3 regions of the Dactylosporangium sp. NPDC051541 genome follow, and region 3 is predicted to be linked to each of the others. Evidence: riboswitches for the same ligand, from Rfam matches in the RefSeq annotation. Region 3 holds a riboswitch; each other region holds the start of a gene.

Region 1 (7,004 bases), on a different contig from region 3:
CGACCTTGGCGTCGATGACCTCTTGCAGGGCCTCGCGGTAGTTGTCCGTGTAGGAGGCCGGGTCGAAGTCGGCGGCCATGGACTCGATCAGAGAGCCGGCCATGGCGAGCTCGGCCGGGCGGGCGGTGACGTCCTCGTCGAGGATGTCGAACTTCGCGGCGCGGATCTCGTCCGGCCAGAGCATCGTGTTGAGGACCAGGACGTTGTCGCGGACCCGGAGGGTGGCCAGCTGCTCGCGCTGGCGGAGGGCGACCTTGACGATCGCCACCCGTTCCACGTTCGTCAGGGCGTCGCGGAGCAGAGCGTAGGGCTTGGCCGCGGTCTGCTCCGGCTCCAGGTAGTAGGCCTTGTTGTAGAGGATCGGATCGACCTGCTCGGTCGGCACGAACTCCAGGACCTCGATCGCGCGGCTGGTGGTCAGGGGCAGCTCGGCGAAGTCGTCGTCGGTGAGGATGACCATCTCGCCGCCGCCGAGGTCGTAGCCCTTGGCGATGTCGTCGTAGGCGACCTCTTCGCCGTCGACGGAGCAGACGCGCTTGTACTTGATGCGGCCGCCGTCGTCGCGGTGCACCTGGTGGAAGCGGATGTCCTTCTCCTCGGTCGCCGAGTAGAGCCGGACGGCGATCGAGACCAAGCCGAAGGAGACCGCGCCCTTCCAGATCGCGCGCATCAGAGATCCTCTCCACAAAGAAGCCGCAGCGTATTCAGCTTCGCATCGTTTTGACCTGGGCGCGAGGAACTCGAGAGCGAACTATCGTGTTACCCGTGGTGACGCCGCCGGTACCGATGCTCGCATCACCCGGCGTGCTGCCCTCCGGAGCCGGGTGGGTATACGAGTTCAAATGGGACGGCATCCGCGCGATCGCGGTCGTCAAAGATGGTGTGACCAGGCTTTTCGCCCGCAGTGGGGCCGAGGTGACGGCCGCCTATCCGGAGCTCGCGGGCGTCGGGCAGGGGCTGGCCGACTCGGTGCTCGACGGGGAGGTCGTGGCCATGGATGAGGCCGGGCAGCCGTCGTTCCAGGTCCTCGCCGAGCGGATGCACGTGCGCGAGCCGCTCCGGGCGGCCCGGCTGGCGGCGACCGTCCCCGTCACCTACCTGGTTTTCGACGCGCTGCGGGCCGAGGGGGAGGACCTCGTCGCGCGGCCGTACCTCCGCCGCCGCGAGCGCCTGGAGCGCCTCCCGCTGGGGCCGCGCGCGATGGTGCCGCCGGCCTTCGACGACGGTCCGGCGACGGTGGCCGCGAGCGTCGAGAACAAGCTCGAGGGCGTGGTGGCGAAGCGCGCCGACTCGCTGTACCACCAAGGTGTCCGCACTTCCGACTGGATCAAGGTCAAGCTGGAGGAGAGCGCCGAGTTCGTGGTCGGCGGCTGGCGGCCGGGCAAGCGGGCGCTCGGGGCGCTGCTGGTCGGCGTGCCGGCGGCGGGCGGGCTCGCCTATCGGGGCCGGGTCGGCGGCGGCATTTCCGGGGCGGCCGAGCGTTCGCTTCTGTCGGCGCTCGAGCCATTGTCGACAAGACACAATCCATTTGGCTCATCGGTACCGCGAGAAGACGCACGAGGAGCCGTGTGGGTCACGCCGCATCTCGTGGTGGAAGTCAAATTCGGGCACCGGACCCGCGACGGCCGGCTGCGTTTCCCGCGATTCCTGCGCATTCGCCCGGACCTGACCGCGGGGGAGGTGCACGATGCCTGATCGCCTGCACGTCGAGGTGGCCGGCCGCCGCCTCGACATCTCCAATCTCGACAAGGTCCTCTATCCGCAGGCCGGTTTCACCAAGGGCGAGGTCCTCGACTATTACACGAGAATCGCGCCGACGCTGCTGCCGTACCTCCGCGACCGCCCCCTGACCCGCACCCGCTATCCGAACGGCGTCGAGGGCAACAGCTTCTTCGAGAAGAACGCGCCGGCCGCCACTCCGGACTGGGTCCGCACGGTCCGGCTCCCGGTCCCCGGCTCCTCGAAGAACCGTGAGAAAATCGACTTCATCGTGGCCGAGGAGCTCGCCACCATGGTGTGGCTGGCCAACCTGGCGGCATTGGAGCTGCACACGCCCCAGTGGCGGGTGGACGCCGAAGGCCGCGCCCTGGACCCGGACCAAATGGTGGTCGATCTGGATCCGGGCCCGCCCGCGGGTCTTCCGGAGTGCTATGCGGTGGCCCTGCTCCTGCGCGAACGCCTGGCCGCGGACGGCCTCTCCGGCTGTGCGAAAACGTCCGGGAAAAAGGGCATGCAATTGGTGGTACCGCTTCCGGGCGACGAATCCGCGGACGAGATCAGCGCCTATGCCAAAGCCATCGCCGACGAACTGGCCCGGGCCCATCCCGGGTTGATCGTTTCGAAGATGGCGAAACAGTTGCGGCCAGGCAAGGTGTTCATCGACTGGAGCCAGAACAACGCGTTCAAGACGACCGTGGCGCCGTATTCATTGCGGGCCGGCTCGGTGCCGACGGTGAGCGCGCCGCTCACCTGGGAGGAGGTCGAGGCCGGCGAGCTCACTGCCACCGACCTGACCCCGTCCGTCGTGCTGGAACGCGTCGAGACGCTGGGCGATCTATTGGAGTGCGGCGAGTAGGCGGTCGATGTGCTCGGCTGTAGTACCGATGCCGAAGCTTGCTCTGATGGCTTGTCCTGACGATAAGTCGGGCACTGCTTGGCCCGACTTATCGGACTTATCGTCATTTAGCAGGCGACGAGTCAGCGGGTGCGCACAGAACAGGCCGGTCCGGACGCCGATGCCGTGGTCGCGGCCCAGCGTCACCGCCACCTCACCCGGGTCGCGGCCGGCCACCGTGAACGACACGATGCCGACCCGCTCGGCGTCGGCCGGGAACAGGCGCAGCTCCGTGACGTGGGGGAGCGCGGCCAGGCCGGCGCGGAGCCGCTGGAGCAGGGCCTGCTCGGCGGTGGCGAGGTCGCGGTCGTGCAGGGCCCGCAGGGCGGTGGCGAGGGCGACCGCACCGAGAAGGTTCGGGGTGCCGGCCTCGTGCCGGGCCGGCCCGGTCGCCCAGCGGGTGGTGCCGTCGTCGGCGACGTGGGCGCTGGCGCCCCCACCGGCCAGGTACGGCTCGGCCGCGTCCAGCCAGTCGGCCCGGCCGGCCAGCACGCCGGCCCCGAACGGCGCGTACAGCTTGTGCCCCGAGAACGCGATGTAATCCGCCCCCAGCCCGGCCAGCCGCTTCGGCGCGTGCGGGGCCAGCTGCGCGGCGTCGACGGCGATCCGGGCGCCGAACTCGTGCGCCACCGCCGCCAGGCGCTCGATCGGCCAGACCTCGCCGGTGACGTTGCTGGCCGCGGTGACGCTGACCAGTACGTTGCCCTCGAGGCCGCGCAGAGCCGCCCGGAGAATCTCGACGGCCGCCGCGGGTGAGCGCGGGGCCTCCAGCCGGACCGGGTTGCGCCAGGGCAGCAGGTTGGCGTGGTGCTCGGTGTCGAACGTGACGACCGTGGTGCCCGCCGGGACGGCCCGGGCGAGCAGGTTGAACGCGTCAGTGGTGTTGCGGGTGAAGATCACGGTGTCGCCCGGGCCGTGGCCGAGAACGTCGGCGACGGTCTCGCGGGCCTGCTCGTACTCCCGGGTGCAGCGTTCCGACAGCGCCCCGGCACCGCGGTGGACGCTGCCGTAGAACGGCAGCAGGTCGGCCACGGCGTCCGCGACGACCCGCAGACAGGGTGCGGTGGCGGCGATGTCGAGGTTGGCGAACTCGACGGACCGGCCGTCGGTGAGCTTGACCTCGCCGGGCGTCAGAATCTGGGCAGCGTCATAGGCCGACACGGAGACACTCCTCTTGTGCTCGCGCTTGCCCGGCACACCGCGCGCCGGGCCGGGTCATCACCCGGGGCACCCCGCCGCGAACGCGAGGGTTGCCGGCCAGCAAGCCGGGGCTGTGCGCTGGCACTCATGACCTACGCCGACGGTAGCGCAGATAAAGTTGCCCCATGAGCGAACTCCCGCCGAGTGGGACGCCGTCCTCGCCTGAGCCTGCGTCCGGGCCGCCCGCCGTCCCCACGTCGGGCGCGACCCCTTGGGCCGCTCCGAGCGAGCCTCCCCCGGCTGGCCCCGGCGGGACCCCGCAACCTCCGCCGGCCTGGGGTTCGCCTCCGCCGGCGTGGGGCTCGCCGACGCCACCGCCGGCCTCCGCGCCGCCTTACCCGGCCTCCGCGCCGCCTTACCCGGCCTCCGCGCCGCCCGTGCCCGCGTCCGCGCCGCCTGGAACGCCCGCGTCCGCCCCACCCGGACCGGTCTTCGCGTCGCCGTCGGCCGGGCCGACCTCCCCGCCGCCCGGCTCCGAGTGGTCGCGGCCGGCGGCGGCCGGGCTGCCGCCGATGGGCCCGCCGATGGCCGCGGTGCCCAACGTGACCGAGGCGAGCGAGCCCAGGACCGGCCAGCAGGAGTACCCGACGGCCGCCCTCGCGCTGGCCGCCGCCCCGCCCTCGCGCCGCTCCGACCGCCGCCGGCTCCTGACGCTCATCGCTGTCATGAGCTTCATCGCGGCCTGCGGCGTGGCCGTGCTCGCGTTCCTCGGGTTCAGCGGCGGCTGGACCTCACTGATCATCGGGATGTCCTCGGCGATCATCCCGGTGCCGGTGCTGGTCTCCTGTTTCCTGTGGCTCGACCGCTACGAGCCGGAGCCCGTGAAGTACCTCGTGTTCGTCTTCGGCTGGGGCGCGTTCGTCGCGACCGGCGTCGCGCTCGCCGTCAACACCACCGGCGCCTACTTCGCCGAGAAGGCCGGCCTGTCCGACGCGATCGTCGCGGTGCTCGTGGCGCCGCTGATCGAGGAGAGCATGAAGGCGCTCGGGCCGGTCCTGCTGTTCTGGCGGCGGCCCCGGGCGTTCTCCGGCATCATCGACGGCATCGTCTACTGTGGACTGTCGGCGACCGGGTTCGCGATGGTCGAGAACATCCTGTACCTCGGCTTCAAGGGCTATGGCGAGACGGCCGACAAGTCCGGGCCGGTGACCGGGGCCGCGGCCCTCGTGGGCATCTTCATCGTGCGGATCCTGATGACCGGCTTCGCCCACCCGCTGTTCACCTCGATGACCGGCATCGGCCTCGGCGTCGCCTCCCGCTCCTCGGCCAAGGCCGTGCGCTGGCTGGCCCCCCTCGCCGGCCTGCTGGTCGCGATGATGCTGCACGGCTCCTGGAACCTGATGTCGGTGACCGCGTCCACCAGCGCCTGGGTGCTGCTGTACGGCTACTTCGCGGTGATGATGCCGATCTTCCTGTGCATGGTCGGGTTCGCGCTCTGGCTGCGCTCCAACGAGGGCAAGCTGACCGAGCGGGTCCTGGGCGAGTACTCCCGGGCCGGCTGGTTCTCCCCGCCGGAGGTCGCCGCGCTCGGCACGCTCGGCCGCCGGCTCTCGGCCCGCCGCTGGGCCAAGCGGGTGGCCGGCGACGCGGGGGCCAAGGCCATGCGGGCGTTCCAGTTCGACGCGACCCGGCTGGCGCTGCTGCGCGACGGCCTGCACCGCGGCCTGGACAAGGAGCCGAAACGCCGGATGGAGGCCCTGGCCGAGGAGCGGCAGCTGCTGACCGCCCTCGACGCATACCGCCAGGTCTTCGTCGGCCGCGACCCGCAGTCGCCGCGCGCCGTGTGGGACGGCTCGCGATACCACATCACCTTCCCGGACGGCGTCGTGCGCGTCCTCGAGGCGCCGCCGACCCCGGTCGTGCCCGTGCCGGTCCCGCTGGCCCCGCCGATTCCCCCGCCGCCGGCGTTTGCCGCGCCCTATTACAGGTAGAGCCCCGTCGAGTCGGGCTCGACCCGCCGGGCCGCGACCGCGTGCACGTCCCGCTCCCTGAGCAGCACGTAGTCGCGGCCCTGCAGCTCGACCTCGGACCGGTCCTCGGGGTCGAAGAGCACCCGGTCACCGGAGACGATCGACCGCACGTTGGGCCCGACCCCGACCGCGGTCGCCCACGACAGCCGCTTGCCGACCGACGCGGTGGCCGGGATCACGATGCCGGAGATGTGCCGGCGCTCGCCCTCGGCCCCTTCGAGCTTGACCAGCACCCGATCGTGCAGGAGCCGGATGGGCAGGCCGTCCCCGGTGGTGTTGTCCGCCGATACAGCGGATGGAACGCCGGTTGACGCCTGGTAACCAGCGGCTGGTTGTGCTGTCACGCTTGCGACGCTACCGCCTCGGTGCGTGCCAACGTCGCGCGACCCGGTCTAACGTGGGGAGTCCGGGTGAGGGTGGCGGACGTGCTGGGAGGGTGTTTGTGGGCCGGTTCGACAAGGTGCGCGCGAATCTGCGGCGCGCCTACCTCCAGCGCCTGGAGGCGGCCAAGGCCGAACGGGAGCTGGCCGCCGCCGAAGAGCCCGACCCGGCTCCGCCCGAGCCGGTGCGCAACCTGGACCACGCCACAACGACAAGCCGGGACGACGCGGAGGTACCGCACGGTCTGCGCATCGCCGCCGCGTGGTCCTGGCGGCTGCTGCTCCTGATCGGCGCGGCCGCGGTGCTGCTGTGGCTGGTCGGCCGGCTCAAGACGGTGCTCATCCCGCTCAGCATCGCGCTGCTGCTCTCGGCCCTGCTCGCGCCGGTGATGGGCTTCCTGCGCCGCCGGGTGAAGCTGCCGCCGTCGCTGGCCGCGTTCCTGGTCCTGATCATGGGCCTGGGCGCCGTGGCGGGCGTGCTGACCCTGGTCATCAGCGAGTTCGTGGCCGGCTTCCCGGCGCTGGCGGAGAAGGCGTCGGCCGGTGTCACGCAGATCCAGGAGTGGCTGACCACCGGGCCGCTGCACCTCAGTGGCCGCCAGCTCGACGCCACCTTCGACGCGGCCACGACCTGGCTCAACGACAACCGCGGCAGCCTCACCGACAGCGCCGTCAACACGGCCACCGCCACCGTCGAGTTCCTGGCCCTGATGCTGCTGATCCTGTTCGTCACCTTCTTCTTCATGCGCGACGGCAAACGGATCTGGCACTTCGTCACCGGCATCCTCCCGACACCGGCCCGCGACCCGATCCGCCGCGCCGGCGAGGCCGCCTGGCGCA
Region 2 (7,004 bases), on a different contig from region 3:
CGCGATCCTCACCCTGGTGCTCACGGCGCTCATCGCGGGGACGCTGCGCTACGGCTGGTCGCCGCTGAGCGCCCCGATCGGCGGCGAGATCGCGGCCGGGACGAGCCTGGTGCGGCTGGCCGAGATCGTCGGCTACCTCTGCGTCACCCTGCTCGTCGTCGCGTCCCTGGCGTTCCTGCTGTCGGTGTCGACGGATGCCCCGCTCGGCGCGGTCGGCGGGGCGGTGCTCCTGCAGATCCTGTCCAACATCCTCGACCAGATCACCGCGCTCGGAAACTTGCGCACGGTCCTGCCGACGCACTACGCCGACGCCTGGCTGGGCCTGCTGTCCAGCCCGATGCAGACCGACGACCTGGTCAAGGGCGCGATCGCCTCGCTGGCCTACGCCACCGTGTTCTTCGCCCTCGGCTGGTGGCGGTTCCTGCGCAAGGACGTCGTCAGCTGATCTTCTTGGGGCGGTGCCCTACCGACCGGTAGGGTGCCCGCTCATGCGGATCTCCGCCTTAACCGGCGCCTGTGTCTTAGCCATCAGTCTGGCCGTGCTCGCGGCCGGGCTGTACTACGACCAAGCGCACGTCTACGAGTGGACCCGCTTCGCGGCGAGCTCGAACCTGACGAAGGGTCCGGTCGAGGCGCAGACGGCCAAGATCTTCACCCTCGTCGGCGCGATCGCCAGCGCATTCGGCGCCTCGGTGGCCGCCGGCGGTGCGCTGCTGGCCCGGCTCGGCGGCCGCACCGGCGTGTGGGTGCTCCGGCTCACGTCGGTCCTGCTGCTGGTGCTGATGCTGCTGGTCGCCGTCGTGCTCGTGGTCGGCTCGCTCACCGGCGAGGACCCGGTGGCCATCATCGAGACGCCCGGGTGGCTGCTCACCGCCGAGTGGGGCGCGCTGCTGCTGGCCGTGGTGGGGGCCGGGATATCGGTGGCCGATCTGTGGCGCTTCGTGCCGGCTCAGGAGGAGTAGCCGGGGACGGTCCGCATCGCCGGGCGGTCCGGGTGGGCGACCGGCGTCTCATGCGGTACCACCGCCGAATTTTGACGTTCGAACTGCGTCAGCGTCGGCCAGAGGGAGTGGCCCGGCTCGACCCGGGCGTTGATGGTCTGCAGGATCGTGGCCGCCATCCGGCCCAGCGCCGCCGTGTCCTGGTGGCCGTGGGTCCGCTGGCCGAGGTCGACCTGGGCGATCGCGTCCAAGCCGTAGGCCCGCCAGGCATCGATGAGCAGGCCCGTCTCCACGCCGTAGCCGGCCGCGAACGGCAGCGCCTCCAGCAGGGTCCGGCGCGCCGCGTACTCGCCGGCCAGGGGCTGCACGACCCCGGACAGCTCCGGGAAGTAGGCGTTGAGCAGCGGCCGGGCGGCCAGCTCGGTGACCCGCCCGCCACCGGCCGCGGAGACGTCGAGCAGGGGCCGGTCGTAGAACGCCTTGACCATCAGCGTCGCCGGATCGGCCAGCAGCGGCCCCAGCAGGCCCGTGACGAAGTGGGGGCGGAAGTCGGTCAGGTCGGCATCGACGTACACCAGGATGTCGCCCTTGGTGACCGCGAGGGCCTTCCACAGCACCTCGCCCTTGCCCGGCCGCGAGCCGGTGGCCGGGAGGATGTCGTCGCGGTGGTGCACGGTCGCGCCGGCGGCCGCGGCCACCTCGGCGGTGCGGTCGACGGAGCCGGAGTCGACGACGATCAGCTCGTCGACGAGGGGGCCCAGCGACCGTACCCCCGAAACGATCTCTCCTACTGTCGGCTCCTCGTCGAGGGCGGGCAGTACCACGCTGACCCGGGTGTCGCCCTTTGCTTCGAGCACCTCCTCGACCGGCCAGTCGGTCCAACGAGAGGTGCGCCGGGTGAACCAGTCCGCTGCCGCGTGGTGCATGAATGAAAACCTAGCGCTGCCCACCTCGTGAGATGACTCATACCCGGCCGGCGGTGGTGCCCCTTACACTGGGCGTCACGCGTCTTGGCGCGTCTTACAACTCAATACCTCATCCAGAGGGGCAGAGGGATACGGCCCGATGAAGCCCCGGCAACCCCTGCGGCAATGGCTCGATGACGAGGTCAGCCGCGGTAGGTGCCAAATCCGTCTCGCGCACACGCCCGTGCGCGCGGGAAAGATGAGAGGAAGGCCTCCGCCATGACCTCGACGCTCGGCGTCTTCACCGACTCACCCGCCCGCAACCTGGTCTGCCGCGGCTGTGGCGCGACGTTCCCGCTGGCCGCGCAGCACGCCTGTTACGAGTGTTTCGGCCCGCTCGAGGTCGGCTACGACGCCGAGGCGCTGGCCAAGGTGACCCGGGAGCAGATCGAGGCGGGACCCAAGAACATCTGGCGGTATGCGCCGCTGCTGCCGGTCGGCGTCGACCCGGCCACCCGCGTCACCCTCGACCCCGGCCTCACCCCGCTGGTGCGGGCCGACGGCCTGGGTAAGGAGCTCGGGTTCACCGCCCCGCTGTACGTCAAGGACGACTCGGCCAACCCGACGCACTCGTTCAAGGACCGGGTGGTCTCGGTCGCGCTGACCGCCGCGAAGGCGCTCGGCTTCACGCGGTACTCCTGCGCCTCCACCGGCAACCTGGCCAACTCCGTGGCCGCGCATGCCGCCCGGGCCGGCGTGCCGTCGACCGTGTTCATCCCGGCCGACCTCGAGCCCGGCAAGATCGTCATGACGGCCGTCTACGGCGGCGAGGTCGTCGCCATCGAAGGCTCCTACGACGAGGTCAACCGGCTGTGCTCGGAGCTCACCGAGACCGACGAGTTCGAGGACACGGCGTTCGTCAACGTCAACGTGCGGCCGTTCTACGCCGAGGGCTCCAAGACGCTCGGCTACGAGGTCGCCGAGCAGCTCGGCTGGCGCATCCCGGCCCAGGTCGTCATCCCGATGGCCAGCGGCGAACTGCTGACCAAGATTGACAAGGCGTTCGCCGAGCTGGTCGAGATCGGCCTGGTGCCGCCGTCGGAGTGGAAGGTCTTCGGGGCCCAGTCGGCCGGCTGCAACCCGATCGCCACCGCCCTGCACGAGGGCCGCGAGGACATCATCCCGGTCAAGCCCACCGGCATCGCGAAGTCGCTGAACATCGGCGACCCGGCGGCCGGCGTCTACGCCCTCGAATCGGTGCGGCGCAGCGGGGGCTGGATGGAGTACGTCGACGACGACGAGATCCGCGCCGGCATCCAGCTGCTCGCCCGGACCACCGGCGTCTACGCCGAGACGGCCGGCGGGGTGACCACGGCGGTGCTCAAGAAGCTCGTCGAGTCGGGTCGTTTGGACCCGAACGCCGAGACGGTCGTCTTCAACACCGGCGACGGGCTGAAGACCCTGGATGCGGTGGCCGACCGGGTGGGGCCGACGCACCGCGTGAAGCCGTCCCTGAAGTCCGCCCGCGAGGCCGGCCTGCTCGGCTGAGCCCGACCACGGCCGGATGATTTTTTGGTCTGGCACGATCACCGAGCGTTCATCTGCGGAGAGCGCTTCCAGGCCGGGACTAGGAACGCCGAGTCCCGGCCGGGGCGGTGATCGACACGCAGCGTGATCGATGGTGCGCGGATCGTCGGATCGAGGACTTGACGACCTGTTGCCCTAGGTTCAGGATGCTCGGTGCGGGAGGACGTGTCGCCGCGAGACCCCTGGGTCCGCGACCACAGCACCGGAGGTGCTGGCGAGCGTCCTCTCGACCAAATTCTGCTGTGTTTCGCGGTCGCTTCGCTCCCTCCCCGGCATAGGGCTCCGCCCACCCGCACCCCCGGCCACACGTGGTTGCGGTCGGCGTTGCTTGATCAGCCGGCGTAATTGGTTTGCTCTCGCTTCGGGGCGGCGCCACGCTGGCGGCATGTCTCCCACCACGCTCGAGATCGTCGAGGTGCGCGCCGACGACCCGGCGGCCGTCGACGCGGTGTACGACGTGCTCGTCGCGGCGCTCCGGGCGGACCGGCCCGAGCTGCCGCCGCTGTGCCGCTACCAGTACGAGCGGCAGTTCGAGGTCCCGGCCCCGGCCACCAAGCGGTCGTTCTACCTGGCGCGGCACGGCGACGAGCCCGTCGGTGTGGCCCAGCTCGACCTGCCGCACCTCGACAACCTCGACAAGGCCCACGTCGACCTCTACGTGCGCCCCGACGCGCGGCGGCAAGGGATCGGCCGCGCCCTCTACACCCACGCGCTCGTCCCGGCCCGCGCCGACGGTCGTACCAGCGTCCTCGGCTTCAGCCCCGAGGGTGACGGCCCCAACGGATTCGCCGCCGCCGCCGGCCTGCGCAACGGCCTGCTCGACGCCCGCCGCCGCCTCGACCTGGCCGACATCGACGACGCCGCCCTCGACCACATGTACGCCGAAGGCCTCGTCAAAGCGGCCGGCTACCGGCTGGTGCAGTGGAGCAACGAGCTGCCGGAGGAGTACGTCGAGGACCTCGCCGCGCTCGACAGCTCCTTCCTCGCCGAGACACCCATGGGCGAGCTCGACTACGAGCCGGAGCAGGTCGACGCGGCCCGGCTGCGGCAGCTGTACCGCGCGTTCGCCGCCTGGGGAGCCCGGCGCTACGAGTGCGGCCTGGTGCACGAGGCCACCGGCCAGCTCGTGGCGTGGACGGCGCTGCGGGTCGCGAAGACGGTCGACTGGCACTGCTGGCAGCTGATCACCCTGGTCCACCCGGCCCATCGCGGCCACCGCCTCGGCCTCGTCGCCAAGGTGGCCAACCTGCGCACGCTACGCGCGGCCGAGCCCGCCGTCACCGTGATCGACACCTTCAACGCGGCCGACAACTCCTACATGATCGCGATCAACGAGGCCATGGGCTTCCGCTTCCGCGACACCTGGGCCAACTGGCAGGGCCCCATGCCCGCCTGACACCCCAACACCGATCCGCTCGTCACCCGCCGCCCACCCCGCCCGTTCACCGCCGCTGTGCCGCTGTGCCGCTGTGCCGCTGTGCCGCTGTGCCGCTGTGCCGCTGTGCCGCTGTGTCGCTGTGTCGCTGTCGGGGCGGCCGGGCGGTCTGCGTGTTGCGGGCCGGGCGGTCAGTGTCGTGTGAGCCGGGCGGTCAGCGCCTTGCGGGTCGGGCGCTCGGCGGTGCGGCGCCGGTCCGGTCGGGCGCGGCGCTGGTCGCGTGGCGGGTTGCTCTCTCGCGGGAAGTCGTCAGACGGTCGGCGGGCCCGCTCCACGGTGGCAGGATGGCGCCATGGAGAACTCACACCCCATGTTCACCAGCCACGCCGACACGCTGGAGCGGGCGCTGACCGCGATCGCCGAGCGTGCGTACTGGTCCAACTATCCCGAGTCGCCCAGTCCCCGCGTCTACGGCGAGCATGCCGCCGCGGAGGGGGAGGCCGCGTTCCGGGCCTACCTCGGCACCGATTTTCCGCTCAAGGACCAGCCCGGGATCACCGACTGGGTCGCGACCGAGAGTTCGCCGTTCGGGATCGCGCTCGACGTGCGGTACCCCCGAATCGATCTTGATCTTGGTTTTGCCGCCCTCGCCGAAGGAATGCCGGCGTGGCGGGCGGCCGGGCCGCAGACCCGGGCCGGAGTGGGCCTGGAGATTCTCGCGCGTCTGCACAAGGCCGCGTTCGAGCTGGCCAACGCGGTGCACGCGACGACCGGCCAGGCCTTTGTGATGGCGTTCCAGGCCGGCGCGCCGCACGCGTTCGACCGGGCCCTGGAGGCGATCGCCTACGCCTACCGCGAAATGACCCGCACGCCGGCCGTGGCCGACTGGGAGAAGCCCGCCGGCAAGGGCCAGACGTTGAAAATGTCGAAGACCTTCCATGTGGTACCGCGTGGAGCCGCGCTGGTCATCGGCTGCAACACGTTCCCCACGTGGAACTCGTACCCGGGCTTCTTCGCGTCCCTGGTCACCGGCAACCCGGTGATCGTCAAGCCGCACCCGCGGGCCGTGCTGCCCCTGGCGATCACCGTGAAGATCGCCCGCGAGGTGCTCGCCGACGCCGGCTTCGACCCCAACCTCGTGCTGCTGGCCGCCGAGGGGACCGGTGAGGGGCTGGCCAAGACGCTCGCGCTGCGGCCGGAGGTGCGCATCATCGACTTCACCGGCTCGACCGAGTTCGGCGACTGGCTGGAGGCCAACGCCCGCCAGGCCGTCGTCTACACCGAGAAGGCCGGCGTCAACACCGTCGTCGTCGACTCGACCGACGACTTCGCCGGAATGTGTCGCAACATCGGGTTCTCGTTGGTGTTGTATAGCGGCCAGATGTGTACCACTCCGCAGAACATTCTCGTGCCCGTCGGCGGCATCGCGACGAACGAGGGGCACAAGAGCATCGACGAGGTTGCCGACGGTATTGCCGGTGCCGTGCGGGCGCTCACGGCGGAGCCCGCGAAGGGCGTGGAACTGACCGGCGCAATCGTGAACGACGGCGTTCTGGAGAGGCTCCAGAAAGCGGCTTCCGTCGGCGCCGCGGTGCTCGAATCATCAGACGTTTCACATCCGGCTTATGCGACCGCGACTGTGCGTACACCGCTCATCCGGAAACTCGGTGCCGGTGACGAGCAGACGTATGGCACGGAGTGGTTCGGGCCCATTTCCTTCGTTGTCGCCACCGATTCCACGGCGGGCAGTTTGCGGATCTTCGGGGCCACCGTCGGCCGGAAGGGCGCATTGACCGCTTCGGTCTATTCGACTTCGCCGGAGGTCCTCGACGCGATGGAAGAGGCCGCTCTGCTTGCTGGTGTGCATTTGTCAGTCAACCTGACCGGCGGCGTCTTCGTGAACCAGTCGGCCGCGTTTTCCGACTTCCACGCCAGCGGCGCCAATCCGGCCGCCAATGCCGCGCTCACCGACGGTGCGTACGTCGCGAGCCGTTTCCGCGTTGTCCAGTCACGCCGTCACGTGTAGGCGCGAAGGTTACTAACACGTAGTCGCCGGGCGATGCTTGCCTTCGCAACGGAAAATTGCGGAGAAGGCATGCTCGGCGACCTTTTACAGCTGTTTGATTCGTGACCTTGCTGTCCGATTTGGGCCTGTCGGCAGTCGGGTTACTCCTGTACCGTGCGGTTCGGTCATCG
Region 3 (7,004 bases):
GCAAAACTTTCGCAAACCTCAGACCTCGGGCGCTCGACGCGGCGTCCTACGCTGACGGGAGCTCTTCACGGCCGGTGACACGCTGCGGCTGCGGGTCCGGGGACCGCAGCCGCCCGGTCTCGCCGCGCACGAACGACGAGTGTTCGAGCGGGTGGTGCGGGTCGCGGGCGATTCGACGGTACCGATGGAGGCGCTCCGGCAACGGCATGCCGGCGGCGGTCGGCGGTGGACCGGTTGGCTGGCTCGGGAGGCGCGCTTCGAGGCCCGGCGGCTGGGTCTGGTGAGCAAGCAGGAGCGCTTCATGCCCGTCGCCGCCGTCGTGTCCGGTGCCCTGCTGGCCCTGGCCGTGGTGCCGCTGGTGCCGTCCGGAGCCGCGTGGCAGGCCTGGGCGTGCGTGGCCGCGTTCGCCTGGTTGCCCCTGTTCATCGTCGACGCCGCGATGGTCGACGACGACCGTCAGGTGCGGGTCCGTTACTGGCGCCGCAGCCGCATCCTGTCCCCGCTGGGCCGCGTCGACGCCGCGCCCGGCTGCTCTGGTCCGCATCGTCGGTGCCGGTGTGGATTGCGATCGGCGGGCTGGCCTGGGGCATTACCGCACCGGGCCTCCGGATCGCCGTGCTGTTCCTGGCCGGATCGCTACGTCCGCGCCCTGCGCCACGCCCCGCACGGCGTCAGGTCCTGACGTCGCGGCGGGTGAACACCGCCACGGCGACCGCCAGCGCCACGGCCGCGACGATCGGCGCCCCGGCCAGGCCTCGGGTCTCCCCCGCCATGGCGGCGCCGGCGAGGAGCCCCGGGAACCAGCGGTCCGCGTCGGCCCACAGGTTCGCGGCGATGTTCTCCGCCATGAAGAACCACACCAGCGCGACCCCGACCGCCGCGACCGTCCCCCGCACCAGCACGCCGAGCGCGAGCCCGAGCGCCCCGTACGCGAGCCCGGCCACCAGCGCGTCCACATAGGACGCCCCGATGTCCCAGACCCCGTCGCCGGTGAACCAGGCGGCCACCGGCAGCCCGCGGGACCGCATGGTGGTCGTGGCCGCCGCGACGCTCAGGACCAGCGCGGCCAGCAGAGCCGTGGCCGTGGACAGCAGCAGGGCCGCGAACTTGCCCAGGAGCAGCAGCGGGCGGCGGGGCTGGCGGGTGAGCAGCGTGCGGATCGTGCCAAGGGAGTACTCCGTCGTCACCGCCGTCAGGAACAGCACCACGATGACCAGGCCGACCAGGCGGGCCGAGTTGGCGAAGCCGACCGTCGCGCCGGTCGTCGCCGTCAACGCGGCGGTGGCGACGCCGCGCCCGGCCGGGTGGTCCGTGGCGGTGCCGACGCTGAGGACCGTGACCAGGACGGTGAAGCCGAACAGGGCGGCGAGGGTGCCGTACAGGACCCGGGGCCGGCGCAGTTTCAGAAGGTCGGACCGGAAGGCGCGGATCATCGGGGGTCCTCCTGCAGCATCTGGAAGTACGACTCCTCGAGGTCGGGCAGGAGCCGGCCCGAGTAGCGGACGCGGCCCTCGTTGAGGACGATCAGCCAGTCGCAGACCTGTTCGAGCTCGGCCAGCAGGTGCGACGTGACCAGGACGGTGCGGCCCTCGGCGCCGATGGCCCGGATGATGCCGCGCATGTCGCGGATGCCGGCCGGGTCGAGGCCGTTCGTCGGCTCGTCCAGCACGACCAGGGCCGGGTCGCCGAGCAGGGCGGCGGCGATGGCGAGGCGCTGGCGCTGGCCGAGGGAGTAGGTGCGGTACACCTGCCGCGCCTGTCTTGTGAGGCCGAGCCGGTCGAGCACGGCCGGGATGCGGGCCGGGTCGAGGCCGGCGAGGGTGGTGTGGACGGCCAGGTTCCGTTCGCCGGTCAGGCCCGGGTAGAACGCCGGGGACTCGACGAGCGCGCCGACCGTCGGCAGGTACCGCTCCGGCTCCAGCAAGGAGATGCCGTTCACGCTGCCGAAGCCGGCGTCGGGCCGCACGAGGCCGAGGAGCATGCGCAGGACGGTGGTCTTGCCGGCACCGTTGGGCCCGACGAGCCCGGCGACCGCGCCGCGCGGGACTGCGAAGTCGAGCCCGTCGGCGACGGCGCGGCCGCCGTAGCGTTTCGTGAGCCCGTCGACCATGACTGCTGGTTCCGTGGTTTCCTGCGTTTCCATGGCGGAAACTCTGCGCCGGAAAGGGTTTCCGGACATCCCTCAGGAGTTGGCTTCGGGGGTACTCCAACCAGGCCGCACGAGCCCCGTTTCGTACGCGAGCACCACCACCTGCGACCGGTCCCGCGCATCGATCTTGACCATCAGCCGGGACAGGTGCGTCTTCACGGTCGCGACACTCAGAAACAGCCGCCCGGCGATCTGGTCGTTGCTCAACCCCTGCCCGGCCAGGCCCATGATCTCCCGCTCCCGCAGGGTCAGCCGGTCGAGCAGCGCGGACGGCGGGAGCTCCCGGGACCGGGCCGCGAACTCCCGCACGACCCGCCCGGTGACGCTCGGCGCCAGCATCGACGCCCCGCCGGCCACCGCCCGGACCGCGCGCAGCAGGTCGTCGGGCTCGTTGTCCTTGACGACGAACCCACCGGCCCCGGCCCGCAGCGCCGCGAAAATGTACTCGTCCACCTCGAACGTCGTCACGATGAGCACCCGCACGTCCGGGTTGGCCCGCCGGATGACCCGGGTCGCCGCGATCCCGTCGAGCACCGGCATCCGCACATCCATGACGACGACGTGCGGCCGCAGCTCAGCCGCCCGCCGCACCGCCTCCCGCCCGTCCGCGGCCTCCCCGACGACCCGGATGTCGTCGCTCTCCTCGAGCAGGGCCCGCAGCCCGGCCCGCATCATGGCCTGGTCCTCGGCCAGCACGACGCTGATCACGCCATTGCCGGTGCTCACGGCCCCGTCCCGCGCAATTCGTGCAGGACGGCCCGCAGCTCCCCCATCGTCGACCGGCTGACGTCCTTGATCGCGCCGAGCGACGCCCGGACCCGTTCGAGGTCGGCGGGGTCGCGTTCGAGGATGCGCAGGGCCAGGTTGGCGTGCACGGTGACCAGCGAGACCTGGTGCCCGAGCACGTCGTGCAGCTCCCGGGCCACCTGCAGCCGCTCCTCCGCGACCCGGGCCCGCCGCTGCTCCAGCCGCCGCAGCCGGGCGCCGCGGGCCGCCTCTCCCGCGGTGAGCACCAGCGCGAGCACCGCGCCGATCGTGGTCGCCGCCACCAGTCCAGGCCCGTCCTGTCGCCCGAGCACCATGCTCAGCACGAGGTACCCGCCAAGCCCGGCCGCACTGGTGATCCAGGCGGCCAGGCGCCGCCCCCGCAGCACGGCCGAGAAGAGCGCCACTCCGAGCGCGATGACCGCGGGCCCGTAGCGGTACCCGAGCGCGAAGTACAACGCCGCCGGCACAAAGTTGCCGGCGAGGGTCAACACCGGCGCCCGATGCCGCAACGCCAGCAGCCCGGGCCCGGCCAGCAGCAACCCGATCGCCACGGCGTCAAGGCCCAGCCGCGGCGAGTCCCGCTGGGTGGCGACCACCACGGCGACGAGCTGCACGGCCGCCACCCGCAGCGCCAGCCATCGATCCCACCGTTCCACGCGCCGATGCTACGGACTGTCCCCGCTCCAGCACACCCGCGTGAGGCTGACATCGATATACGCCCAGCGGCGTACACCGACCCCACACCGAATGCCGGTTTGCACGCCGCCATGCCTTCACGGAGGGTCAACAACGCCGGCGGCAACACCGACTTCGGCGGACCGTCCGTGACCGAGACAGCGACAGCGCGCCCACCCGCCACATCACCGGGCCGACCGCCCGCGTCAACGGCGGCGCATATCTAGGCCGGTGACGTCGCTCCAGGCCATGCGCAGCTTCTCGGGCGTACCGACAAGGCGCGCCGGGTCCCCGCCGGGCGCCGACACCGTCGCGGAGCCCACGCACTCGCCACCAACGGCGAGGTAGAACTGCTGCGCCGCGGTGTTCTGGCGGAGCACCCACAGGTACATCGGCCCGTCCACCGCCAACGCCGCCCGCGCCAGCAGCTGCGTGCCGATGCCGCTGCGGTGCTGCGAGCGCGCGACGTGCAGGTTGTCGACGAGGCTGCCCCACACCGGATCGTCGCCGAGGACCACGTGCACAAACCCGACAAGCCGGCCGTCGCACTCAGCAACGACCGTGTGCGTCCCGGAAGGCCCAACGCCCGCGTCCGCGTCCGCGCCCACGGACGCCGCCAGCCGGGAGGACCACACCGCCCGCCGCTCAGTGACCACATCGCCGTCCAGGTAAGCGTCGGCGTAGGCCCCCCGATAGTGCCGCCGCCAACTGTCGGCGTGCAGATCCCCGATCGCAGCAGCGTCGGCGGCCGTGGCCGGCCGGTAGCGCGGCGCACTCAAAGGCGTGCTCCTGTCATTCGCGGCTTGCCCGCACCCCGTCGGCGCGGACCTGGTCCTCACCCGGAGCACCCCGCCCGCGAACGGAGGGTTGCCGACCAGCGAGCCGGGGCTTGACGCTGGCACTCATGACCAATGCCGCCCAACGTACCACCCGACCGCCCTGACCGGCGGCTGAGCGGGGCACCGCCACTACCACCATCACGGCGGCCTGGCTGGTGCCCGCGAAACCGGCGAATCTACGCCGTATGGAAACCAAGCATCGCCTGCTCGTCATCGTCGGCAGCGTCCGCGAAGGGCGCTTCGGCCCGACGGTCGCCGGCTGGTTCGCGGCCCAGGCCCGCACCTACGGCGCGTTCGACGTCGACGTCGCCGACCTGGCCGACGTCACGCTGCCGCTCGAGCTGCCGGCGGTACCCCCGAAGTATGCGGGCGAGCACTACCCCCGCCCGGCCGGCATGGGGCCGCTGACCGCCGCCCTCGAGGCGGCCGACGCGTTCGTGATCGTGACCCCGGAGTACAACCACAGCTACCCGGCCGCCCTGAAGGCCGCCATCGACTGGCACTTCACCCACTGGACCGCGAAGCCGGTGGCGTTCGTCAGCTACGGCGGCGCCGCCGGTGGCCGCCACGCCGTCCTCCACCTCGAGAACGTCCTGACCGAGCTGCACGCGGTGACGATCCGCGACGGCCTGGCGTTCCCGGCGTACTACAACACCTGGCAGGACGGCCGCCCGCTCGACCCGGAGGCCGCCGGCTACGCGAAGGCACTGCTGGACCAGCTGTCGTGGTGGGCCGCCGCCCTGCGCACCGCCCGCGCGACCGCCCCGTACCCGGCATAGGCCCACCCGGGCCCGGGGCGGACTGTCACGTTCCATACGTACCGGCCCGCCGGGGCGGCGCGGCCGTATCCTGGCCGGTGTGACCGCCGCCATCACCCCACCGCCGATCGCCTGGTACGGCGGCAGCTTCGCCTACTACGACGAAGACGCCACGCCGCCGGCGCCGAGTGCCGAGGAGCTCGACGCCGCGGCCGAGCGGGCGCGGCACGAGCGCCTGGAAGGTTTCGCGGCCGAGCAGTTCGGGGACGGGCCCGGCGGGGAGTCGCGGACCGCGGTGGTGCTGGGGCGGTTCCTGCCGGTGCACGACGGGCATCGGTATCTCATCGAGTTCGCCCGGGCGCACGCCGGCCGCGTGCACGTGTTCGTGCGGGTCGGCGGCGACGATCCGATCCCGTGGGAGGTGCGGCGGGGGTGGCTGGCCGAGCTGTTCCCGGACGTGGTCGCCACCGCGATCGACGACGAGCCGGAGCGCTGGGCCGACCGGATCACCGCCGAGGTCAAGCCCGACTACCTGGTCAGCGGCGACCCCAGCGGCCCGGGGATGGCGGCGCGGCTCGGGGCGACACTCGTGCCCGTCGACCGGCACGTGCTGCCGGTCTCCGGGACCGGGGTCCGCAAGAGCCCGTGGGACTTCGAGGGGTTCCTGCCGCCGCCGGTCCGGGCGTGGTACGTGGGCCGCGTCTGCCTCATCGGGGCGGAGTCGACCGGGAAGACGTCCCTCGCGGAGCGGCTCGCCCGGCATTACGGCACCGTCTGGGTGCCGGAGCGGCTGCGGGAGCTCGGGCCGGACATCAGCCCGGCCACGCTCGCGCTCGCCGCGCAGGGGCAGGGCGCGGCCGAGGAGCTGCTGGCCCGCCGGGCGCACCGGCTGCTGTTCGCCGACACGGACCTGCTCGCGGTGCGGCTGTGGAGCGAGCGCCGGTTCGGGTCGGCCCCGGCCTGGCTCGAACAACCGAAGAGCCCGCATGTGTACCTCCTGTGCGCACCGGACCACCCCTTCTCCGGCGACGACCAGCGCAACACTCCGGCCGAACGCCGCGCCTTCCACGAGACGATCGAGGCGGAGCTGGTCCGGCTCGGCCGCCCGTACGTGACCCTCGAAGGCGACGAGGAGCAGCGCTTCGCCCGGGCCGTCGAGGCGGTCGACGACCTGAGCCGGCAGCTCTGGGGATGACCGATCCGCCGGTACGGTGGGACACCCGGCTCCAGCGATACGTCCTCACCGGCCACGCCGAGGTGGTGGCCGTCCTGCAGGACCCGGTGACCTACTCCTCGGCCGTCGCCCCGCGGGTCCCGGCGGCCGACCGCGAGCTCCTGGCCGGCTTCACCGAGTGGTCGCAGCGCTGGCTGTTCTTCCTGGACCCGCCCGAGCACACGCCCCGCCGCGCCCCGGTCGCGCGGGCCCTGGCCCCACGGTCGCTGCCACCGGTCGCAGACCACGCCACCGCGCTGGTCGCCGGCCTGCCCAGGCGGTTCGACGTCGTAGCCGACTACGCACACCCGTTGGCCGCCCGGGTCATGGCCGATCTGCTGGGTACGACCGACGACGGCTTCTTCGCCAGGGCCCGCGCCATGGAGCACGCCAGCGCGCACGCCCGCGACCCGGCGGCCAGGCGGGCCGGCCTCGAGGCGATCGCCGCCGCGGTGACCGCCCTGCGAGCCACCGCCGACGGCCCGCACAGCCTCATGCTCATGTTCGCCGGCATCGAGACGACCCAGAACCTCATCGCCAACACCCTGCACGCCCTGCTCACCGAGCCGGGCCGGTGGCGAGCCCTGACCCCGGAGCGGATC

Evidence for each region. A riboswitch is a leader RNA that binds a small molecule or an ion and turns the genes downstream of it on or off. The one in region 3 is predicted to bind S-adenosylmethionine.
Region 1: it holds a riboswitch for S-adenosylmethionine, as region 3 does, so the genes downstream of both, ACIA8L_RS02255 (aminotransferase class V-fold PLP-dependent enzyme) here and ACIA8L_RS08200 (GNAT family N-acetyltransferase) in region 3, are expected to answer to the same signal.
Region 2: it holds a riboswitch for S-adenosylmethionine, as region 3 does, so the genes downstream of both, thrC (threonine synthase) here and ACIA8L_RS08200 (GNAT family N-acetyltransferase) in region 3, are expected to answer to the same signal.

Annotation. Positions count from the first base shown of each region.
Region 1 is NZ_JBITDU010000001.1:492,573-499,576, forward strand. It holds gene ACIA8L_RS02240 (Ku protein) at 1-670, opposite strand, end outside; gene ligD (non-homologous end-joining DNA ligase) at 787-1,695, shown strand; gene ligD (non-homologous end-joining DNA ligase) at 1,688-2,575, shown strand; gene ACIA8L_RS02255 (aminotransferase class V-fold PLP-dependent enzyme) at 2,555-3,751, opposite strand; SAM riboswitch class IV at 3,792-3,907, opposite strand; gene ACIA8L_RS02260 (hypothetical protein) at 4,170-4,355, opposite strand; gene ACIA8L_RS02265 (PrsW family intramembrane metalloprotease) at 4,339-5,745, shown strand; gene ACIA8L_RS02270 (GroES family chaperonin) at 5,736-6,044, opposite strand; gene ACIA8L_RS02275 (AI-2E family transporter) at 6,080-7,004, shown strand, end outside.
Region 2 is NZ_JBITDU010000001.1:319,414-326,417, forward strand. It holds gene ACIA8L_RS01460 (ABC transporter permease) at 1-445, shown strand, start outside; gene ACIA8L_RS01465 (hypothetical protein) at 489-962, shown strand; gene ACIA8L_RS01470 (glucosyl-3-phosphoglycerate synthase) at 950-1,867, opposite strand; SAM riboswitch class I at 1,974-2,112, shown strand; gene thrC (threonine synthase) at 2,126-3,394, shown strand; gene ACIA8L_RS01480 (GNAT family N-acetyltransferase) at 3,642-4,829, shown strand; gene paaN (phenylacetic acid degradation protein PaaN) at 5,161-6,834, shown strand.
Region 3 is NZ_JBITDU010000002.1:17,804-24,807, reverse strand. It holds gene ACIA8L_RS08225 (hypothetical protein) at 140-682, shown strand; gene ACIA8L_RS08220 (ABC transporter permease) at 672-1,433, opposite strand; gene ACIA8L_RS08215 (ABC transporter ATP-binding protein) at 1,430-2,143, opposite strand; gene ACIA8L_RS08210 (response regulator) at 2,183-2,857, opposite strand; gene ACIA8L_RS08205 (sensor histidine kinase) at 2,872-3,573, opposite strand; gene ACIA8L_RS08200 (GNAT family N-acetyltransferase) at 3,799-4,371, opposite strand; SAM riboswitch class IV at 4,387-4,502, opposite strand; gene ACIA8L_RS08195 (NADPH-dependent FMN reductase) at 4,617-5,210, shown strand; gene ACIA8L_RS08190 (AAA family ATPase) at 5,290-6,384, shown strand; gene ACIA8L_RS08185 (cytochrome P450) at 6,381-7,004, shown strand, end outside.